DNA from 2 places in the Pseudomonas sp. CFBP 8772 genome. Region 1 is predicted to be linked to the other one. Evidence: predicted binding sites of a transcription regulator. Region 1 holds the regulator's gene; the other holds the start of a gene.
What was found. Region 1 encodes FliA, which starts transcription of late flagellar genes. Its sites were predicted from a motif close to CTAAAGTTTNNNNNNNNNNNGCCGNTAA; they were not measured.
Positions count from the first base shown of each region.

Region 2: IFT99_RS04990 (methyl-accepting chemotaxis protein) is a predicted target of FliA. The motif match lies at 1,785-1,812, and genes of this name have one in related genera.

Region 1 covers NZ_JACYUI010000001.1:101,552-108,716, forward strand. Annotated here, with positions in the region: gene IFT99_RS00450 (anti-sigma factor) at 1-326, shown strand, start outside; gene flhA (flagellar biosynthesis protein FlhA) at 1,010-3,139, shown strand; gene flhF (flagellar biosynthesis protein FlhF) at 3,151-4,494, shown strand; gene fleN (flagellar synthesis regulator FleN) at 4,612-5,445, shown strand; gene fliA (RNA polymerase sigma factor FliA) at 5,442-6,185, shown strand; gene IFT99_RS00475 (chemotaxis response regulator CheY) at 6,429-6,803, shown strand; gene IFT99_RS00480 (protein phosphatase CheZ) at 6,823-7,165, shown strand, end outside.
Region 2 covers NZ_JACYUI010000002.1:291,312-298,476, reverse strand. Annotated here, with positions in the region: gene IFT99_RS04990 (methyl-accepting chemotaxis protein) at 1-1,672, opposite strand, end outside; gene IFT99_RS04985 (LysR substrate-binding domain-containing protein) at 1,892-2,812, opposite strand; gene IFT99_RS04980 (NorM family multidrug efflux MATE transporter) at 2,977-4,359, shown strand; gene IFT99_RS04975 (putative bifunctional diguanylate cyclase/phosphodiesterase) at 4,394-6,064, opposite strand; gene rep (DNA helicase Rep) at 6,266-7,165, shown strand, end outside.

The sequences.
Region 1 (7,165 bases):
TCGTGCTCGTCGCCCCACAGAACCTGGCCCCCGGCTGGGTCATCCAGGCCAACAACCCTGAAGAAATCCAGCTGATACCCCTGGGCGCCACCCCAGTCCCGACCGACAAAGCCCTCCAGTTCTGGACCAAGGCCGACGGCTGGCAGGGCCCCGTGTCCCTGGGCCTGGTCAAACCCGGCCAGACCCTCTCCGTCTCCGTAAACAAACTGCCGCCCCTGCAACCCAACCAACTCTTCGAACTCACCCTCGAAAACCCCAACGGCTCCCCGACCGGCAAGCCCACCGGGCCGATTCAATTCATCGGGCGGGCAGTGAAAGTGATCTAGCGCTTGGTGGGGACAAGCGCTTGGCGGGGACAGATTAATTTACGGTGAAGCGCTGTAAATAAATCAGTCCCCTCGAGCCGCCCTCGAGGCGATCAGCCGTGGGTGCGGGACGCCAGGCTTGCGGTGTCCCACCTGACGCCTTCCCGGCTAAAGCCGGTCCCACAAAAAGCAGCGCGTGCATTCAGTGAAATTGGTGGTGGTCACACAGGCCTATTCCCGGCTAAAGCCGGTCCTACCAAGCGTAAGCGCGCTTCTGATCTTCATGCACAAAAAGTCCAGACACCACCCATCGCGACTTGGGTGCAGGCTGAACGCAGGTCTCGCGGAGTGGGCCGAGCCGCATGGATGCGGCGAGAGCCGCCCCCCGCCATGGATGGCGGATGGCGGCGGGCCCACGGAGCGGGACCGGAGTGAAGGAACCCCGACGAAGGAGGGGCCCAACCAGGAGCAAGCACCTTTGGTTACTTGGGGTGCTTTTCCAAGTAACTCGCCGAAGGCGAAATGTCTGCCGTTAGGCAGATGCTTTTGATCTTGACTCATCCGGCACCCGACGGAAATCGCGGATCTGAATACTGGCACTCTGATATTTTCAACCCACTGTCAAATGTTGGACCCCTTCTTGCAATAACCCCGATACAACGCTTCGGCGTCAAAAGATTGATTTAACGCGCAGGTGCCCATCGGTGGAACGCTCACAACTCATCTCCCACGCCAGAACCGGATTGATCGGCCTGGGCCGTGGACAACTTGGCGTACCGCTACTGCTCCTCGTCATGCTCGCCATGATGATGCTGCCCATGCCGCCGTTCCTCCTGGACGTCTTCTTCACCTTCAACATCGCCCTGTCCATCGTCGTCCTGCTCGTCTGTATCTACGCCCTGCGGCCCCTCGACTTCTCCGTATTCCCGACCATCCTCCTCGTCGCCACCCTGCTGCGACTGGCCCTCAACGTCGCCTCCACCCGCGTCGTCATGCTCCACGGCCAGGACGGCCACGCCGCCGCCGGTAAAGTCATCCAGGCGTTCGGTGAAGTCGTCATCGGCGGCAACTACGTCGTCGGTATCGTCGTCTTCGCCATCCTCATGATCATCAACTTCGTCGTCGTCACCAAAGGTGCCGGGCGCATCTCCGAAGTGAGCGCGCGCTTCACCCTCGACGCCATGCCCGGCAAACAGATGGCCATCGACGCCGACCTGAACGCCGGCCTCATCGACCAGCCCGAAGCCAAACGCCGTCGCCTCGAAGTCGCCCAGGAAGCCGAGTTCTACGGCTCCATGGACGGTGCCAGCAAATTCGTCCGCGGTGACGCCATCGCCGGCCTGCTCATCCTCTTCATCAACCTCATCGGCGGCATGCTGGTGGGCATCCTGCAACACGGCATGACCTTCGGCGACGCCGGCAAGGTCTACGCGCTGCTGACCATCGGTGACGGTTTGGTGGCGCAATTGCCATCACTGCTGCTGTCCACCGCGGCCGCGATCATGGTGACCCGTGCGTCCGGTTCGGAAGAAATGGGCAAGCTGGTGGGCCGCCAGATGTTCGCCTCCCACAAGGCACTCGCGGTTTCCGCCGGGATCATGATCGTCATGGGCCTGGTTCCGGGCATGCCGCACTTCTCCTTCATCAGCCTCGGCCTGGTCGCCGCAGGCGGCGCGTACCTGCTGTGGAAGAAAGAGAACCAGGTCAAGCTCGCGGCGGTGCAGGAGGTCAAGCGTCAACAAGAGCTGCTGCCATCGCCGACCCGCGCGCAGGAATCCAAGGAGCTGGGCTGGGACGACGTCACCCCGATCGACATGATCGGCCTGGAAGTCGGTTACCGCCTGATTCCGCTGGTGGACCGCAACCAGGGAGGGCAACTGCTGGCGCGGATCAAGGGCGTGCGCAAGAAGCTCTCCCAGGAGCTGGGCTTCCTCATGCCGACCGTGCACATTCGCGACAACCTCGACCTGGCGCCCAGCGCCTATCGCCTGACGCTCATGGGCGTGACCCTGGCCGAAGCCGAGATCTACCCCGACCGCGAACTGGCCATCAACCCCGGCCAGGTATTTGGCAGCCTCAACGGCATCACTGCCAAAGACCCGGCGTTTGGCCTGGAGGCCGTGTGGATCGAAATCAGCCAGCGCGCCCAGGCGCAATCCCTCGGTTACACCGTGGTGGACGCCAGTACCGTGGTGGCGACCCACTTGAACCAGATTCTCTACAAGCACTCTCATGAACTGATCGGCCACGAGGAAGTCCAGCAATTGATGACCCTGCTGGCCAAGGGATCGCCAAAACTGGCGGAAGAGCTGGTCCCGGGTGTGCTGTCGCTGTCGGCCCTGCTGAAGGTGCTGCAGGCGCTGCTCGCCGAACAGGTACCGGTTCGCGACATCCGCTCCATCGCCGAGGCTATCGCCAACAACGCTGCGCGTAGTCAAGATACCGCCGCGCTGGTGGCTGCAGTACGGGTCGGATTGTCCCGCGCAATCGTCCAAAGCATTGTCGGCATTGAGCCGGAGCTGCCTGTGATCACCCTTGAACCAAGGTTGGAACAGATATTGCTAAATAGTCTGCAGAAGGCAGGTCAGGGTCAGGAAGAAGGCGTTCTCCTCGAACCGAGCATGGCTGAGAAACTTCAGCGCTCGTTGATCGAAGCGGCGCAGCGTCAGGAGATGCAGGGGCAGCCGGTTATTTTGTTGGTCGCAGGTCCGGTTCGCGCCATGTTGTCCCGCTTTGGACGGTTGGCTGTACCGAATATGCATGTTTTGGCTTACCAGGAAATTCCTGACAATAAGCAAGTCACCATCGTAGCGACTGTCGGGCCTAACGGCTGAGGTAGTGAGTCATGCAAGTTAAGCGTTTTTTCGCCGCCGATATGCGACAAGCCATGAAACTGGTTCGCGATGAGCTGGGCGCTGAAGCCGCCATCATCGGGAACCGGCGGATCGCCGGCGGCGTGGAACTGACCGCGGCCCTGGACTACAAGTTGTCTGCGCTGGCCCCCCGTGTGCCGAACATCGAACTCGAAGAAGAGCTGCGCAAGACTCAGTCGCGCATCGTCACCGCTCAGGCGGAGCTGACCCACCGCAGCGAGCTGGACACTGTCGCCAATCGCCAGTTGTTCGTCGGTCTGGCGATGGATGACAGCAAGCAGATCGAACCGACCCTGGAAGAACCGTTTCGCCCGTCGGTCCACGCCGCTGTTGCCGCCGAGCGTGCCGAACGCAACGCCGAGCCTGCCGTCGGCGACCGTGCCTACGAAGCGATGCGCTCCGAATTGAACGGCCTGCGCGAACTGCTGGAAGTCCAGCTGGGCTCGCTGGCCTGGAACCAGCTGCAAGGCAGCCGTCCGCAGCAGGCCAACCTGTGGCGCCGTCTGCAGCGTGTCGGCCTCTCCGGCCCACTGTCCCGCGATCTGTTGGCGATGGTCCCGGAATCCGGTGATCAGGCTCACACCTGGCGCATGCTGCTGGCCCATCTGGCCCGCATGATTGCCACGCCGGACATCGAGCCGCTGGAAGAGGGCGGTGTGATTGCCATGGTCGGCCCTGCCGGCATGGGTAAAACCACCACGCTGGCTAAACTGGCGGCCCGATATGTGTTGAAATACGGCGCGCAAAATATCGCGCTGGTGAGCATGGACAGTTTCCGCATTGGCGCTCAGGAACAGCTTAAAACCCTGGGCCGGATCCTCAATGTACCGGTCACCCACGTCGACCCGGGCCAGTCCCTGGCACAGGCGCTGGAGCCGCTGTTGCGCAAGCGCGTGGTGTTGATCGACACCGCCGGCCTGCAAGCCAGCGATCCGGCACTGCGTCTGCAACTGGAAACCCTCGCCGGCCGTGGCATCAAGGCGCGCAACTACCTGGTGCTGGCAACAACCAGCCAGAAGCAGGTGCTGTCAGCGGCTTATCACAGTTACAAACGTTGCGGCCTGGCCGGGTGCATCCTGACCAAGCTCGACGAAACGGCCAGCCTCGGCGAAGTGCTCAGCCTGGCCGTGACACACGAACTGCCTGTGGCCTATCTCACGGATGGCCCACGGATACCGGATGATCTGCATTTGCCGCGTCGGCACCAATTGGTGAGCCGGGCTGTGAGTGTGCAGATGCAGGAGGAGCCTAGCGAGGAAGCGATGGCGGATATGTTTGCGGATCTTTATCACAGCACCGGCAAGCGTGCGGGCTAGGTAGAGAAATGACAGTGGAATTTTCCTGCATCGATGGTCTGCCAGGCATTGTTCAGGCACTGAACGTGCAGCCCGACATGTGGCTTAGGTCTAAGCAAGACAAGGTAAACAATTAACATGGGCAGCATGCATCCCGTACAGGTTATCGCGGTGACCGGTGGCAAAGGTGGCGTAGGCAAGACCAACGTTTCAGTGAATCTTTCACTGGCGCTGGCCGAGCTGGGACGTCGCGTCATGCTGCTGGACGCCGATCTGGGTCTGGCCAACGTCGACGTATTGTTGGGTCTGACCCCCAAGCGCACCCTGGCTGATGTCATCGAAGGGCGGTGCGAGCTGCGCGATGTCCTGCTGCAGGGCCCGGGCGGCGTACGCATCGTGCCGGCGGCATCGGGCACCCAGAGCATGGTCCACCTGACCCCGGCGCAGCATGCCGGGCTGATTCAGGCTTTCAGTGACATCGGCGACAACCTCGATGTGCTGGTCATTGATACGGCCGCCGGCATCGGCGAGTCGGTCGTGAGCTTTGTCCGCGCCGCCCAGGAAGTGCTGCTGGTGGTGTGCGACGAGCCCACGTCGATCACCGACGCCTACGCCCTGATCAAACTGCTCAACCGCGATTACGGCATGAACCGCTTCCGCGTCCTGGCCAACATGGCCCAGAGCCCGCAGGAAGGGCGCAACCTCTTCGCCAAGCTGACGAAAGTCACCGACCGTTTTCTCGACGTGGCCCTGCAGTATGTAGGCGCCGTGCCGTACGACGAATGCGTACGCAAGGCCGTGCAGAAACAGCGCGCCGTGTACGAAGCGTTTCCGCGTTCCAAATGTGCCCTGGCGTTCAAGGCCATCGCGCAGAAAGTCGACACCTGGCCGCTGCCGGCGAACCCGCGCGGTCACCTGGAATTTTTCGTAGAACGCCTCGTGCATCACACCAGCGCAGGGCCCGTCTCATGACAGCAAGTGGCTATCGCATGTACAGCAAATCGTCCAAAGACTCCCAGTATGAGCTGATCGAGCGTTATGCACCGCTGGTCAAACGAATCGCCTACCACTTGCTGGCGCGTCTGCCGGCCAGTGTGCAGGTCGAGGATTTGATTCAGGCGGGCATGATTGGCTTGCTCGAAGTCTCGACCAAATACGACTCCACCAAAGGGGCCAGTTTCGAGACGTACGCGGGTATTCGTATCCGTGGCGCGATGCTCGACGAAGTGCGCAAGGGGGACTGGGCACCGCGCTCGGTCCACCGCAACACGCGCATGGTCAGCGACGCGATTCGTGCAATCGAAGCAAAAACCGGCCGTGACGCTAAAGATCACGAGGTTGCTGCCGAACTTGAATTGAGTCTCGACGATTACTACGGGATTTTGAACGATACCCTGGGCAGCCGCCTGTTCAGTTTCGACGACCTGTTGCAGGACGGCGAACACGAAGGGCTGCACGAGGACGGCGCGAGCCAGTCCCTCGAACCGTCGCGGGATCTGGAAGACGAGCGCTTCCAGGCCGCGCTGGCCGAGGCGATCGCCAACTTGCCCGAACGTGAACGCCTGGTCTTGTCGCTGTACTACGACGAAGAGCTGAACCTCAAGGAAATCGGTGAGGTCCTGGGGGTCAGCGAATCGCGTGTCAGCCAGCTGCACAGTCAATGCGCGGCGCGGCTGCGCGGTCGTCTTGGCGAGTGGCGCGCACGTTCGTGAATCAGGCGCAGGCCATGAGGCCTGCGTGTTTTGCTTGTAAGACCGGCTGTGCAAGACGTGAGCGGGAAGCAAAAGAGACACGGCAGGAGTCGGTCGAACCGGGTCGTAGATGATCCGGTTTCGCTGCGCTCGTTCCGGTCGATTGAAACCCCTTTTCATGTTCGGCACAGACGGTATTGATTGGACGCGCGTTCAGGTGCTGAACGCGTTAAAGACTGCTTGGAGGTCGAATTGGACAAGAACATGAAAATCCTCATCGTTGATGACTTCTCAACGATGCGGCGGATCATAAAAAACCTGTTGCGTGACCTTGGGTTCACCAACACGGCCGAAGCAGATGACGGACTCACCGCATTGCCCATGCTGCAAAGCGGCGCTTTTGACTTCCTCGTCACTGACTGGAACATGCCGGGCATGTCCGGCATCGACCTGTTGCGTCAGGTGCGTGCCGACGAGCGTCTGCGCAGTCTGCCGGTGCTGATGGTGACTGCCGAAGCCAAGCGCGAGCAGATCATCGAAGCCGCTCAGGCCGGTGTGAACGGCTACGTGGTGAAGCCGTTCACCGCGCAAGTGCTCAAAGAAAAAATCGAAAAAATATTTGAGCGCGTCAATAGCTGATGTCCGCTGCGAGGGCGCTATGGATTCCAAAGATTCGACAATGGGTGACTTTGAGTCAACCCTGAAGAAACACGCACAAGAGCTGGTCGCGAGCCTTGAAAAAGGCAAGTTCGGCGACGCCGTGCAACTGATCCATGAGCTTAACCAGACCCGCGACCGCGGCCTGTATCAGGAAGTCGGCAAACTGACGCGCGAGCTGCACAGCGCGATCGTCAACTTCCAGATCGACCCGAACATGCCCCAGGCCGAGGAGGTCTCCCAGATCACCGACGCCACCGAGCGGCTGTCGTACGTGGTCAGGCTGACCGAAAACGCGGCCAACCGGACCATGGACCTGGTGGAGCAGAGCACGCCGTTGATGC
Region 2 (7,165 bases), on a different contig from region 1:
TGCTGGTCTCTTGCTGGATGCTGCTGATCATTCCGGAGATTTCATCGGTGGCCTGGCGCGTACGTGATGCCAGGCTGCGAACTTCATCCGCCACTACCGCAAAACCCCGGCCTTGCTCGCCGGCGCGTGCGGCTTCGATCGCGGCGTTAAGGGCCAGAAGGTTGGTCTGCTCGGCGATCGAGGTGATGACGCTGACAATCCCGCCGATCTCTTGCGAGCGCTGGCCCAAGGTATCGATCACCGTCGCGGTGCTGCTCAGCGAGCCTGCAATTTGCTCCAGCGAGGCCGATGCTTCCTCCATGGACGTACGACCGATGCGCGTCTGCTGGGCATTGCCCTGGGCCATGCGTTCGGTGGTGCCCATGTTGTCGGCGATGGTCAGGGCCGTGGCGCTGAACTCCTCCACTGCACCGGCCATGCTGGTGATTTCGCCGGATTGCTGTTCCATTCCGTCATAAGCGCCGCCCGACAAGCCGGACAGTGCGTTGGCGCGGGTGCTGACTTCCTGCGCGGCCGTGCGAATGTGGGACACCATGGTTTCCAGCGCCTGGCCCATCGTGTTGAAGCTGCCTGCCAACTGACCAATTTCGTCATGGCTGGAAATGTTCAGACGTGCACTCAGATCACCTGCGCCGAGGGCTTCTGCCTGACTGACCAGCGCCGACAGCGGCCGTAGCTTGCTGCGCAACAGCCAGATCGCGGCGCCGACAGCGATCAACATCGCCAGAAGGCTGCCAATTGCCAATTGCGTGCCGACGCTCCAGGTCACTGCGCTGATTTCATCCTTGGGCATCGTCGCCAGAACCGTCCACGGGCCGCCGGCAAACTTCTCGCCGACGGTGTAGAAATCTTCACCGGCGTCCTGCCAGAAACGCCCAACGCTCGGCGTCTTGGCGAACTCGGCCAGCGTGGTGCTTGCCTGATCCAGGTCCTTCACGCCCGCAGGCGGCACCAGCCATTTGTTCTGCTCATCAAGCAACGCCAGCGAACCGGTGGAACCGATGCGGAAGTTTTTCAGGTTGTCGAACTGCGCCTTCTGCGCGTCGGTGTAATCGAAGCCGACGAACAACACGGCGATGACCTTTCCGCTGGCGTCACGCACCGGGCTGTACTGCGTCATGTACAAACGGTCGAACAACAGCGCGCGACCGACGTATCCCTGCCCGGCCAGCAGCTTTTCGTAGGCCGGATGCTTGTGATCCAGCGAGGTGCCGAGGGCGCGCGAGCCGTCCTGCTTGCTCAGGGACGTGCTGACGCGCACGAAGTCGTCGCCGCTGCGAACGAAGACCGTCGCCACGCCGGCCGTCATGTTTTTGAAGTCGTCGACTTCAGTGAAGTCGTTGTTCAGCGCGTTGCCGTTGAGCAGTAATGCAGGGGTCTGCACGCCCGCGACCGCAATCTGCTGATCACCCTGCAGGCTCAGGCCGGCCGAAAAACGCTTCTCGAACAGACCGCTCAGACGCAGGGTGCTGTCGCGCAACGTGCTGTGGAAGGTGTTCAACTGGTCGGCGAGCAACCGGGCTTCGCTGCTCATGTGCTCCTCACGGATGACCAGATTTGCCGAGTCCAGTGAGCGCAGGGCAAACAGCGTGCTGCCGCTGATGACGACGGCCAGAATAACGGCCAGGGCAATGCCGAGTTGCGAGGCAATTCGGGCGCGAGGCTGAGGCATGGGTGCTCCTTGCCGAACGACTGGGCCGTCCTGGATCTCAGGAACACCATTCGGACGAATTCTAATAGAGGGAATCGATGAGCCGATTGAGGTGAACCGGCTCTGCAATACACCTTCGGCGGACAAACGAAATACTTGAGTCCTACATCGTTTCAGGACGGAATTAATCCCCTCTTTGGCTGTCCTGCGTCCGCTTTCGATGGCCGAGCGCTTTACGGCTCACTCCAGAATCGTCACGTCCGGCAATTCCATCGCCTGCACCTCGCCCTGCAAAAAGTCACTCAACCGCCGCATACGCTCGCCGCCCGGCCGAGTCTTTGGCCAGACAAGGTAGTAGTTTTCCCCGCTGACCACCGCTGTGCGCCAAGGCAGGCTCAGTCGGCCCTGGGCGACATCCTCCGCCACCATCAGCAGATCGCCCATGGAAACGCCGTAACCCCGGGCCGCCGCAATCATGCCCAGCTCCAGCGTGTCGAAGACCTGCCCTCCCTTGAGCGAGACCCGGTCAGACAAATCCATGTGCTCCAGCCATCGGCGCCAGTCGCGACGGTCGGGCGTGGGATGCAACAGTTCGGCGCCAGCCAGTCGCTCGGCATCCCAAGGCTCATCATCCAGCAGCGTCGGCGCGCCCACGGGAATCAGCAGCTCAGGGAACAGGTAGGTCGCCTCCCACTCCGGCGGGAAGTGCCCATGGCTGAGCAACACCGCGCAATCGAATGGCTCCTGGGTGAAGTCGACGCTGTCGATGTCCATCCAGGCGCTGGTCAGCTGGACTTCGTTGCCCACCTGCAGATGGCGGAAACGACTCAGCCGCGCCAGCAACCAGCGCATGGTCAGGGTCGATGGAGCCTTCATGCGCAAGATGCCCTCCTCCGCCATCAACGCGCTGCAGGCTCGCTCCAAGGCCAAAAAACCTTCCCGTACGCCCGGCAGCAACTCACGCGCGGCCTCGGTAAGCTGCAGATTGCGACCGTTGCGGCGAAACAGACGGCAGGCGAAATGCTCTTCGAGCGTGCGGATATGCCGACTGACCGCGCTTTGGGTGATCGACAGCTCTTCAGCGGCACGCGTGAACGAACTGTGTCGCGCAGCGGCTTCAAACGCGCGCAGGGCATACAGTGGCGGAAGGGTGCGTGACATCGACGGGTATCCCTCAGGCAGTCGGGCAGGTGAGATCACTCTACTAAAGAAATATCAGGATGAGTTTTACTCATGCGAGAGATCGCATTTATCCCTTTGTGCATCCCCGCCTGAATCCCCACAATGACCGGCCTGCCAACACCAGTAACCCGAGCGCAAAGACCATGCACCAGCACGCCTTCAAAGAACTGTGGATCATCCTGCGTCTGGCCGGGCCGCTGATTGCTTCGCAGATGGCGCACATGCTGATGGTGTTCACCGACACCGTAATGATGGGCAAACTGGGCCCGGAATCCCTGGCCGGTGGCGGGCTGGGTGCGGCGAGCTATAACTTCGTGTCGTTCTTCTGCGTGGGTGTCATGGCCGCGGTCGGCACGTTGGCTGCCATCCGCAAGGGCGCGAACGATCACGCAGGCGTCACACGCTTGACCCAGGCCGGCTTGTGGCTGGCATGGGGCATGGCGCTGATTGCCGCGCTGATCCTGTGGAACCTCGAGCCGATTCTGCTGCAGTTTGGTCAAGATGAAGCCAACGTGCACATGGCCAGTGAATTCCTGATCACGCTGCCATTGGCGCTGCCCGGCCTTCTGAGCTTCATGGCCCTGCGCGGATTCACCAGTGCGCTGGGGCGCGCCACACCCGTGATGGTGATCAGCCTGGTGGGCGTGGCGCTCAACTTCGGGCTCAATTACGCCTTTATCCACGGACTGTTCGGCCTGCCGCACTGGGGCCTGATGGGCATTGGCCTGGTCACGGCCATTGTCACCAACGCCATGGCCCTGGCCCTCGCACTTCACATTCGTTATCACAGCGCCTACGCGGCGTACCCCCTTCACAAAGAACTGATGAAACTCTCGCGCAGCTGCCTGAAAGAGCTGTGGCGCCTGGGCCTGCCCATTGGCGGCACGTACGCGGTGGAAGTCGGGCTGTTCACCTTTGCGGCGTTCTGCATGGGGGCCATGGGCAGCACCCAGATGGCCGCGCACCAGATCGCCCTTCAATCGGTGTCGATGGCGTTCATGGTTCCGGTCGGGATTTCCTACGCGGTGACCATGCGCATCGGCTTGCACTACGGGGCGGGAAACCTGCTGCTGGCGCGCACTGCCGGACGCATGGGGATTGGTTTCGGCGGGCTGCTGATGCTGTCGTTTGGCATTCTGTTCTGGGTCGCGCCCCACGCCGTCATCGGGTTGTTCGTGGACGTCAACGATCCGAAATACCAGGGAGTGGTCGAGCTGGCGGTGAAGCTGCTGGCCATCGCCGCCTGGTTCGAGATTCTCGACGGCACGCAGACCATTGCCATGGGTGCCATTCGAGGTTTCAAGGACGCAAAAACCACGTTCCTGATCGGGCTGGCGAGCTACTGGGTGGTCGGCGCGCCGTTGGCGTGGGGCCTTGGGTTTTTGGCGAACCAGGGCGCGGTGGGCGTGTGGTGGGGACTGGCGATCGGCCTGCTCTGCTCAGCGGTCGCACTGACCTGGGCATTCGAGCGCAAGACGGCGCGGCTGCTGCGCAAAGAGGCGACGGGCGTTGTGGTGATGGGGTAGGCGAACTCAGACCTGTAGGGCCGTGCGTGGCTCCTCAAGTCCCCTGCAGTCCCTTTCTCTGCACCTGATGCATCGCCAGATACTCCGTCAGCTCTGGCAACGCAAGCGGGTGGCTGATGAGAAACCCTTGGACCTGATCGCAGTTGAAGCTGCGCAGCAAGGCCAGTTGCTCAGGGGTTTCAACACCTTCGGCCACCACTTCGAGGCTGAGGTTGTGGGCCAGGTTGATCATGGCGTGGACCAGCTTGCGGTTTTCCTCGCGCTGCTCCATTTCACCGACAAAGCTCTTGTCGATCTTCAGCAGCGTGATCGGCAGGCTATTGAGGTGCACGAAGGATGAAAACCCGGTGCCGAAATCGTCCAGCGAGAAGCGCACCCCCAGGCGACCCAGCGCGTCCATGGTCTGCCTGACCAGGTCACTGCGGCGCATGACCGCCGTTTCGGTCAGTTCAAATTCCAGCCATTGCGCGTCAATGCCGCGATCGGCAATCAATCGGCTGAGCGTTGCGAGCAACTGGTTGTCCTGGAATTGACGGAATGAAAGGTTGATCGCCATGTGCAGCGGCGGTACGCCTTTCTCGCGCAACGCCTGCATGTCTCGGAGCGCACGGGCGATGACCCAGTATCCCAGCGGCACGATCAGCCCGCTCTGCTCGGCCAATGGCACGAATTCACTCGGCGGCAACAGCCCACGTTCAGCGTGGCGCCAGCGCACCAGTGCCTCAAGCCCCAGAATGTGCCCGGTGTTCAGGCACAGGCGCGGTTGGTAATGCAGCTCCAGCTCGTCGCGACGCAAGGCGCGGCGCAGCTCGCTTTCCAGGTCGGCGAGGCTTCGGGCATTGCGGTTGATGCGTTCGTTGAAGACGTGAAACGTGCAGCCCTGCGTGCCTTTGGCCTGCTGCATGGCGATATGCGCATGCCACATCAAGGGATCGGCGCCGCCATTGATGCGCGCATAGGCGATGCCCAGGCTGCACCCGATCAACAGGCTTTCGCCATCGACCCAATACGGTTCGGACAAGGCTTCGGTGATGCGCTCGGCAATGGACTCCGCCCGCTCAGGGGCACGTCGAGTGTCGATCAGAAGGGCGAATTCATCGCTGCCCAGTCGTGCCAGTTGATCGCACGCTTCCAGTTGGCCTTTCAGCCGCGCCACGACTTGCAGGATCAGTCGATCGCCTGCCTGATGACCCAACGCGTCATTGGCGCGGCGGAAGTTGTCCAGGTCCAGATGCCCAAGGGCCAGACCTCGACCGTCGAACTCGGCCAGCCGGGCGGCCAACAGGGTCTGAAAGCCCTGGCGGTTGGCGATACCGGTAAGAGGGTCCTGCTCTGCGAGGCGATTGAGCGTGGTTTCCAGCACGCCCCGTTCGCGCACATGACGCAGACAACGGCGCAAGGCCTGCGGAGTGAGCGCATCGCGCACCAGCCAGTCGCTGACGCCGACGGGCTCTTCGTCCGGCTCCGTGTCAAAAAGCAATACGGTGGGCCAGTTGCATTGGCCGGCGGCGGGCTGAAGGGCTTCAGTGGTGAAAAGGATTCCAGGGGCTGCGAGGTCTGTTTGATCGCCAACGGCGTCCCAGCTCGACGCGCAGTCCAGGACGGCGGCGTCTACGAGCGGCGCCAGGCACTCGCGCAACGATGCCGGCCATTCGGGCGTGTCCGCCAGAAGCAGCAAGCGCAAGGGTTCGACAGGCGTAGACAAGCTAACTCCCCACACAAACGTAAAGACCTTGGCGCACCCCCGAATGAGGGTCGTCAAACGCGATAATCATCCGCAGTAGGCAAATGTAACAAAACGGCGAAATATAGATAGCGCGGCGCATCACAGTGTCGGACGGTGGCTGCGAAATCCGCTGACCCTGTTAAAATGCCCGCCCTTTTCAAAGCGACCCCACTTTTCCCCATGTCCCGACTCAATCCCCGGCAACAGGAAGCCGTGAACTACGTCGGCGGCCCTCTTTTGGTGCTCGCCGGCGCTGGCTCCGGCAAGACCAGCGTGATCACACGCAAGATTGCCCACCTCATCCAGAACTGCGGCATCCGTGCCCAGTACATCGTCGCCATGACCTTTACCAACAAGGCGGCGCGGGAGATGAAGGAGCGCGTCGGGACCCTTTTGCGCAGCGGCGAAGGGCGCGGCCTGACCGTTTCGACGTTTCACAACCTGGGCCTGAACATCATCCGCAAGGAACACGCCCGTCTGGGGTACAAGCCCGGGTTCTCGATCTTCGACGAGACCGACGTCAAGGCGCTGATGACCGACATCATGCAGAAGGAATACTCGGGCGACGACGGCGTCGACGAGATCAAGAACATGATCGGCGCCTGGAAAAACGAACTGATTCTGCCGCCCGAAGCCCTCGCCAATTCGCGCAACCCCAAGGAACAGACCGCCGCCATCGTCTACAGCCACTACCAGCGCACGCTCAAGGCGTACAACGCGGTGGATTTCGACGACCTGATTCTGCTGCCGGTGAAGCTGTTCGAAGAGCACGCCGACATTCTGGAAAAGTGGCAACACAAGGTGCGCTACCTCCTCGTCGACGAATACCAGGACACCAACGCCAGCCAGTACCTGCTGGTGAAGATGCTCATCGGCACGCGCTGCCAGTTCACTGTTGTGGGTGACGACGACCAGTCGATCTACGCCTGGCGCGGCGCGCGGCCGGAAAACCTTATGCTGCTCAAGGACGATTACCCGTCGTTGAAAGTGGTGATGCTGGAGCAGAACTACCGCTCTACCAGCCGTATTCTGCGCTGCGCCAACGTGCTGATCGCCAACAACCCCCACGCATTCGAGAAA